2 regions of the Thalassotalea fonticola genome follow, and region 1 is predicted to be linked to the other one. Evidence: predicted binding sites of a transcription regulator. Region 1 holds the regulator's gene; the other holds the start of a gene.
The links. The regulator FNR, encoded in region 1, switches genes on or off when oxygen is low (the NO sensors DNR and NnrR bind a similar motif). The targets are predictions, from matches to a motif close to TTGATCTAGATCAA.

Region 1 (3,768 bases):
AAATTGCTTTGCTTTTGATAAAACTGGCACGTTAACCAATGGTGTGTTTGCTATAACCAAAGTTAATTTACTTAATAAACAATACGACAAAGAAAGTGTGCTAGCCATTGCTGCGGCTTTAGAAGCTCATTCTGAACACCCTTTAGCAAAGGCATTCAACCAATACAGAAACCACGATATCAATGTTAATGATGTCGAAGTGGTTCCAGGTTGCGGTGTTAAAGGCACTAAGGATGGTCATCAAATATGTATTGGAAAGATAAGCTGGATAGAAGAGAGCTTATCTGTTGACGCTTGTTATAATAAATCACAGTGCTTACTCACCGTAGATAATATTCTTGTTGCTGCGTTTTATATGCAAGATACTTTACGTACTAATACTAAGTCAGTGATCAACAGCATGCGTTTATCCAACATTGAAACGATGTTGATCAGTGGTGATAATAAGGCTGGGGTTAACGGTTTTAATCAGCAAGTAAAACTCGATCAAAGCTTTGACACCTGCAGTGCCAATGACAAGCTGAAAATTTTGGCTGATAAACAAAATGCAGGTAAAACTGTCGCAATGGTTGGCGATGGCGTAAACGATTCACCAGTGTTTGCCCAAGCTCACGTATCGATTGCTATGGGAAGTGGTACAGAGATAGCGAAAAGTGGCGCCGACGTGATTTTAGTGAACAATCATCTTGCAAGCCTGTTAAGGCTTAAAGCTATTGCGTTGAAAACCTCGAATATCGTTAAACAAAATTTTGCCTGGGCATTGGCCTACAACGCCATTATTCTGCCGTTAGCGGTGTGTGGTTTTATCACCCCTTATATGGCAGTATTAGGTATGTCAGCAAGTTCGATTATTGTTGTTACTAATTCATTAAGATTATTAAAGTAGCTATTTTATGAGTGTTATTTATATCCTTATTCCTATTGCCATTATTTTTACCGCTATTGCAATTTATTTATTTTTTTGGGCGGTAAAAACAGAACAGTTTGACGATTTGGAAAAACAAGGCATGAGCATTTTGTTTGATGATGAACCGGTAAGTAATAAAATTAGCAGCACTGCCACCGATACAAATAAATCAAATGAATCTGAACTCCAAGATAACACCAGCCACTCAAATAAAGCTGACAAATAACTCCATATGGAATTAGACTTTTTATCCGCATTTTTAATTGGTATTGCAGGTGCGGGGCACTGTGTTGCTATGTGTGGTGGCATAACTACAATGCTGACAGCCTCAATAGCAGACAAAACCAAGGCCAGTATCAGCCTAATTTTCGCTTACAATTTTGGTCGCATTTTTTCTTATTCAGTTGCAGGTGCAATTGCTGGATTTACCGGCTCTTTAGCTGCTAAGTCGCTCGGTTTTCCGATATTATGGTTAAAAGTTATCGCTGCCTTATTCGTGATATTTTTAGGGCTTTATATTGCCAAGTGGTCTTTCGTTCTAGCAAAAGTAGAAAATATTGGTAAGTTTCTGTGGAGATACTTACAACCACTGAGTAAGAACTTTATCCCGGTAAAAAATGTTAAACAGTCTTTACTGTTAGGTATGGTGTGGGGTTGGTTGCCTTGTGGTTTGGTCTATTCCACCCTAACTTGGTCTATTGCCAGCGCGACATGGCAAAATGGCGCATTAATAATGCTAGCTTTTGGCTTAGGTACATTACCTGCATTACTTACTTTAGCTTCAGGTTATAAATTTGTAACCGAAATGTTACGTTCTGATCTAATTCGTACATTAACAGCTATTTTACTGATTTTTTACGGCTTATTTTCGTTATTTATTGCCCTAAATCAAATATTTTAGTACCCTGCACCACATTAAATATGGAAATAGCTGTAATAATATGCCTCAAATAATACCGATTGCAAATAACATTAAGTGTCAGAACTGTAGTATCAGTGAACTTTGTTTACCATTTAGTTTAAATGAAACCGAGTTGAACTTACTTGATGATATTATTCAACGTAAAAAACCAATCCAGAAAAATACGCAAATATTTAAAGCTGGCGAACAATTGCATACTCTATATGCAATACGCTCTGGTACCTTTAAAACATTCATTATTTCTGAGCAAGGCGAAGAACAGATTACCGGTTTCCATTTAGCCGGCGATTTAATGGGCTTTGATGCCCTTTCAGCCAAAAGCCATCCGAGCTTTGCTAAAGCGTTAGAAACATCAATGGTATGTGAAATACCGTTTGAAGTACTCGATACACTATCAAGTAAAATTCCTAAGCTTAAAGCCCAAATGATGAGCTTAATGAGCGACGAAATACAGTGTAACAGCGAAATGTTACTATTGTTGAATCGTAAAAATGCCGAAGAAAAGTTAGCAACATTTCTTGCTAATTATGGCCGTAGATTAGGTAACCGAAATTTGTCATCCGTTGAATTTAACTTACCAATGACCCGAAGCGAAATTGGCAATTATATTGGTTTAACCATAGAAACAATCTCTCGTTTAATGACCCGCTTTCAAAAAGAAGGCTTGATCAAAGTAGAGAACAAATTCATTACTATACTAGATAAAGATGCCTTATTAGAACTGGCCGGATACACTAAGTAAACTTCCTCCTCTCATCTCTTTATGCGTTGATTTATACTTGATTTAAATCAACGCGTTAATAAACCTTACATAAATTTTCAATACATATTTGTAACAATCGCCAGTTCATATTAAGCTTATATCAGCTTAATTATTTTTATATTGGTGAACGTATGGAAAGTTATCAGAATATATTAGTCGTTATTGACCCTACAACTGAAGAACAAAAAGCATTAGCACGGGCATGTACTCTGGCTAAACATTCAGGAGCTAAGGTCACCGCATTTTTATCTATTTATGATTTTTCCTATGAAATGACCACAATGCTATCCGGTGAAGAACGTGAGGCTATGCGTGAAACGGTAGTTAAGGGTAGAGAAAATTGGCTAACTGATTTGATCGAAGACTTTGATTATGACATTCAAACTAAAGTGATTTGGCATAATCGCCCTTTTGAAGCCATTCTTGCTGAAGTAAGAGATAATGCCTTTGATGTGGTCATTAAAAGCACACACGAGCACCCTACCTTACAATCAGTTATATTTACCCCAACAGATTGGCACCTTATTCGTAAGTGTTGGGTACCATTATTGTTAGTTAAAGAACACACCTGGCCTGATAATGGTCATATTCTAGCTGCAGTAAACGCTGGTAGCGAAGAAGAAGAACATCAATCACTGAATAACAAAATTTCTGAAGAAGCAATCAATCTAGCTAAACTCATTAACGCTGACGTACATTTTGTAAATTCATATCCAGGCACACCAATAAATATTGCCATAGAAATACCTGAATTTGATGCCAACGAATACAACGATGCAATGAAACAACACCATGTTGATGTAATGAAAGAACATGGTGACAAATACAATATGGCTGAGCAGTACTTACACGTAGAAGAAGGCCTGCCAGAGGATGTTATTGAAAAAGTTGCCAACCAAATTGATGCTGAATTAGTGATCTTAGGCACAATTGGCCGCACAGGGTTATCAGCAGTTCTTATTGGCAATACTGCCGAGCATGTAATTGACAGACTTAATTGTGATCTATTGGCATTAAAGCCAGATGGTTACCAATCGCCCTTCCTTAAATAAAACCTCTATCGTTCTCATTTCTCCGTTATAAGCATTATTAGCTATATTATTAATGCTTTTAACGTCAGATAGCCTTAGGTATAATGCGCGCCTTGAAGATAACTATACGGTACGCAACATGTCA
Region 2 (3,768 bases), 630 kb from region 1:
GCCGGCCGATGTGCCAGTCTGAAGTATGGATAAAACGCATTGAGGCCTTAAAGGTATGAGCCAATTATTAGGGTAATCATACTGTATTTTATAATGATAAAAAGGAATTATTTTACCCGAGTTATAGTTAATTCAATATAGCCTTTATTATTTTCATAAAAACTCCAAGCGTCGTTGGCAAAGCAATATAAATATCCGGGATGATTGATAAGTAATGGTCTATTTTTTTGATGATCAGCGAGTTGCAAATATTGATGCGGAATAGCACTGCCATCGTGTTTTACCACTTGTTGATAATCGTTACTATGCTTAAATGTAAAGCCTTTATGGGTTTGTCCGCTGTCGTTTGCTATTGCCCCGATTAAGGCGAACCAAGGTTTATTTTCAACCCGTTTGCTACCAAAAAAATCGGTGGATACATTTTTACTAAACCGTTTAATTAACGATTCAAATTTCCCTAAAAAGCTTGATGTTGCCCGAATTAAATCGCCTGTAGTTCGTTGCTTATTGTGCTCAGTACCAAGCCAGTCGCAACTTTCTACGCCATCTTGCCATTCACCGTACGCATCAAATACATATTCATTACCCTGCTCTAAATACACTGATGTCTTGTTCCAACGACATTTAGCAAATACTTGTATCGTTATACTTTCATTTTTCGCTAATATTTGCGAGGGATAATAAGGCTCATGCTCTATTGGTGATATGCGCTGACGAATAAAGGCGCTATCATGAAAGAGCGAAGAATTGGCTTTAATTAACGCCGGTATATTTCTTGGTCGAGAGCGTAATTTAGAAAATGCTCCCTTAAAAGAGTTATGTAAAACGCCAACAGCACTGTCCGAAATTATCTGCTCAATATCTTGTCGATACTCCAGGCCAAAACCGCTGCTTTGCTGGATCATCCATTTAAGCGCACCGTTTGATAAATCACTGTCTTGATAACCGCCACCTACATCTGAATGTACGCCAGGAAACCATAATTCAATGGCGTCAGAGTGTTCTTCAGCATTGCTCCAACGAGTAACAGTAAAACTGGTACGTTTTTCATCCATAGCCATAGCATGGCGTGCATGTTTAATATGCTCTGCTAATTTAGTGTCATGAAATTGCCAGGTTTCTTTACGATCGAATAAATTTATGATCTCTAAATCATCAGGGATTCCAAGGGCTCCTACCGTATCCCAGACACCTAAGAACGTAATGGGAACAGGTCCTTTATCATGGAAAAACTGCCAATCAGTCTTTGCCCAACTATTTTGTGGGAGCTTGTTCTTATAGCCACTGACAAAAGCTTTATCGACTCTTTGCCAACTTTGCTTAGCTGAAATATCTTTGAGGTTCAATAAACCTTTGCCTAGAAAACCAGCTAAACTCCTTGCTGAAAATGCGCCTCGAGAAAAACCAAATAAGTAAACCTCATCACCTTCAGCGTAATTTAAACCTAACCAGTGATAGGCACTAGAGATATGACTATTGATACCAAACCCAAGGGCCCCGCCCAGCAACTCATCAACAAAACCAATTTCTTCACCGCCAACCCCAGGATGATAAAATACCTTTTGCGTAATCTTCGATTTTGTTGTTGTGACATTTATAGAGTTTTTTAAACGATAAACATTAGTTGGTGTGGTGACGCCATTTTCTTCTTGCTCAGGATTATTCCAAGTACCATCAAAACAAATAATCAATCGCTGCATTTTGCCTCCTTGCCGATATTTATATCAGTGTGAATAAGTATATTTCTTTTAATTAAATTTAGTTGAGTAATTGCCAATTTGCGAACTAAATATCAGCAAATAAATATTTTCAAGAAACCATAAATTAACAACTTATAAACCTTTATTTACTTAGGTCTGCAGCAGTTAATTACGACTTATTACACTTTATTTCTTGCTCTGCTTTTTATTAACCAAACTTTGTTTAAATGTTATTCCCTAAATATTTTGAGGATATTAAAGCCGCAAAACTTTGATCTAGATCAAACTTTACCACCCACAAAACACTATATAGTGTGTCTAACAACAATAAATACCCAATATATAGTTTATGACTTTTAATTGCTTACCACCAACAATAGTGTTTCAAGAGGTGCCAAATGAGATTAGTTTGTGCTTTAGCATTACTGGTTGCCAAGTTGGTTGCAAAGGTTGCCATAGCACGGAGCTTTGGAATAAAAATTTCGGCCAGGCGTTAACAAACACAAATTTTCAACAATGGATTAACAAATACCAAGGGCTAATTTCCACGGTGTTATTTATGGGGGGAGAATGGCAAAAAGAAACTCTTATAGAGAAGCTCATTTTAGCCCAAAACCTGGGACTAAAAACCTGCCTATATACTGGGGAAAATACTGTTAATGATGAAATCAGCAAACATTTAAATTATGTAAAAATTGGAAAATGGGATCCTACTAAGGGCGGATTAAATAGCCCTGACACAAATCAAAAATTCATTGATTTGACCACTGGTAACACTCTAAATCATCTATTTATAAAAAAAGGAATACAACATGTTGCGGCTTAGCGAAGAACAAATTAATAATAAAACAGCTTACATTGAAGAATATTTTGCAGCAAAAAACGCTGCAGATGGATCTAAAATGGATGCCAATGCCAATGTAACACAAAAGAATATTGCTACCTTGGAAGCGGAGTTGCTTAAAGATTGCTATGTGCAAATTAACCGCTCATTGGTAAAAAACAAAATCAGTGAAATTTTTGATGCTGATTTAGCCGCTGAATATCAACGTCAAATTGAAGATCATGAAATTTATGTTCATGACGAGACCAGTATTAAACCGTATTGTACATCAATTAGCATGTACCCATTTTTACTTGATGGTTTAACCAAGCTTGGCGGAGAGTCGAAAGCACCACAACATATAGAATCGTTTTGTGGTTCGTTTGTTAATTTGATTTTTGCCATATCAGCACAGTTTGCAGGGGCTGTCGCCTCGGTAGAGTTTTTAACTTACTTTGATTATTTTGCCCGTAAAGAGTTTGGTGATGACTACCTGGATACTCATAGCAAAGCAATTGAAAACCATTTACAACATGTTGTTTACGCGTTGAATCAACCGGCAGCAGCGCGTGGATATCAGAGCGTATTTTGGAATATTTCAATTTTTGATCAGTTTTACTTTCAATCAATGTTTGAAGATTTTGTTTTCCCTGATTTTTCCAAACCAAGTTGGCAAAGTGTTGATAAACTGCAAAATTTCTTTTTGACCTGGATAAACAGTGAACGCGAAAAAGCGGTTCTCACCTTCCCAGTAATCACTGCAGCCATGCTTACTGAAAATGGTGAGTGTAAAGATAAAGATTTTGCCTATAACTTAGCGAAAGAAAAAGCCATGGGTAATTCATTTTTTATGTATTTATCAGATAGTCCAGATTCCTTAGCATCTTGCTGCCGCTTACGTAACGAAATTACTGATAATACCTTTTCATTTACTTTAGGCGCTGGTGGTGTAGCCACGGGCTCAATAAACGTAATTACGATGAATATGAATCGCTTGGTACAAGATGGACGAGACTTAAAAACCGAGATTGAAAAAATTCAAAAATACCAAGTTGCCTATCGAAAAATAATGGAAGACTACTTGGCCCAAGGCGCTTTAAGTGTTTACGATGCCGGTTTTATTACCTTAGATAAGCAGTTTTTAACCATTGGCATTAATGGTATGGCCGAAGCAGCAGAATATAAAGGTATTACGGTTAGTAACAACCAAGAATACAAAGACTTTGTCAGCAAACATTTGCAGGT

Region 2: a site for FNR is predicted at 1,972-1,985, ahead of nrdG (anaerobic ribonucleoside-triphosphate reductase activating protein). Genes of this name have one in related genera too.

Annotation. Positions count from the first base shown of each region.
Region 1 is NZ_CP136600.1:1,065,724-1,069,491, forward strand. Features, by position in the region: gene RI844_RS04445 (heavy metal translocating P-type ATPase) at 1-886, shown strand, start outside; gene ccoS (cbb3-type cytochrome oxidase assembly protein CcoS) at 894-1,133, shown strand; gene RI844_RS04455 (sulfite exporter TauE/SafE family protein) at 1,140-1,808, shown strand; gene fnr (fumarate/nitrate reduction transcriptional regulator Fnr) at 1,849-2,571, shown strand; gene uspE (universal stress protein UspE) at 2,724-3,644, shown strand; gene ttcA (tRNA 2-thiocytidine(32) synthetase TtcA) at 3,763-3,768, shown strand, end outside.
Region 2 is NZ_CP136600.1:433,602-437,369, reverse strand. Features, by position in the region: gene RI844_RS01845 (exonuclease SbcCD subunit D) at 1-40, opposite strand, end outside; gene RI844_RS01840 (DUF2235 domain-containing protein) at 108-1,700, opposite strand; gene nrdG (anaerobic ribonucleoside-triphosphate reductase activating protein) at 2,050-2,526, shown strand; gene nrdD (anaerobic ribonucleoside-triphosphate reductase) at 2,513-3,768, shown strand, end outside.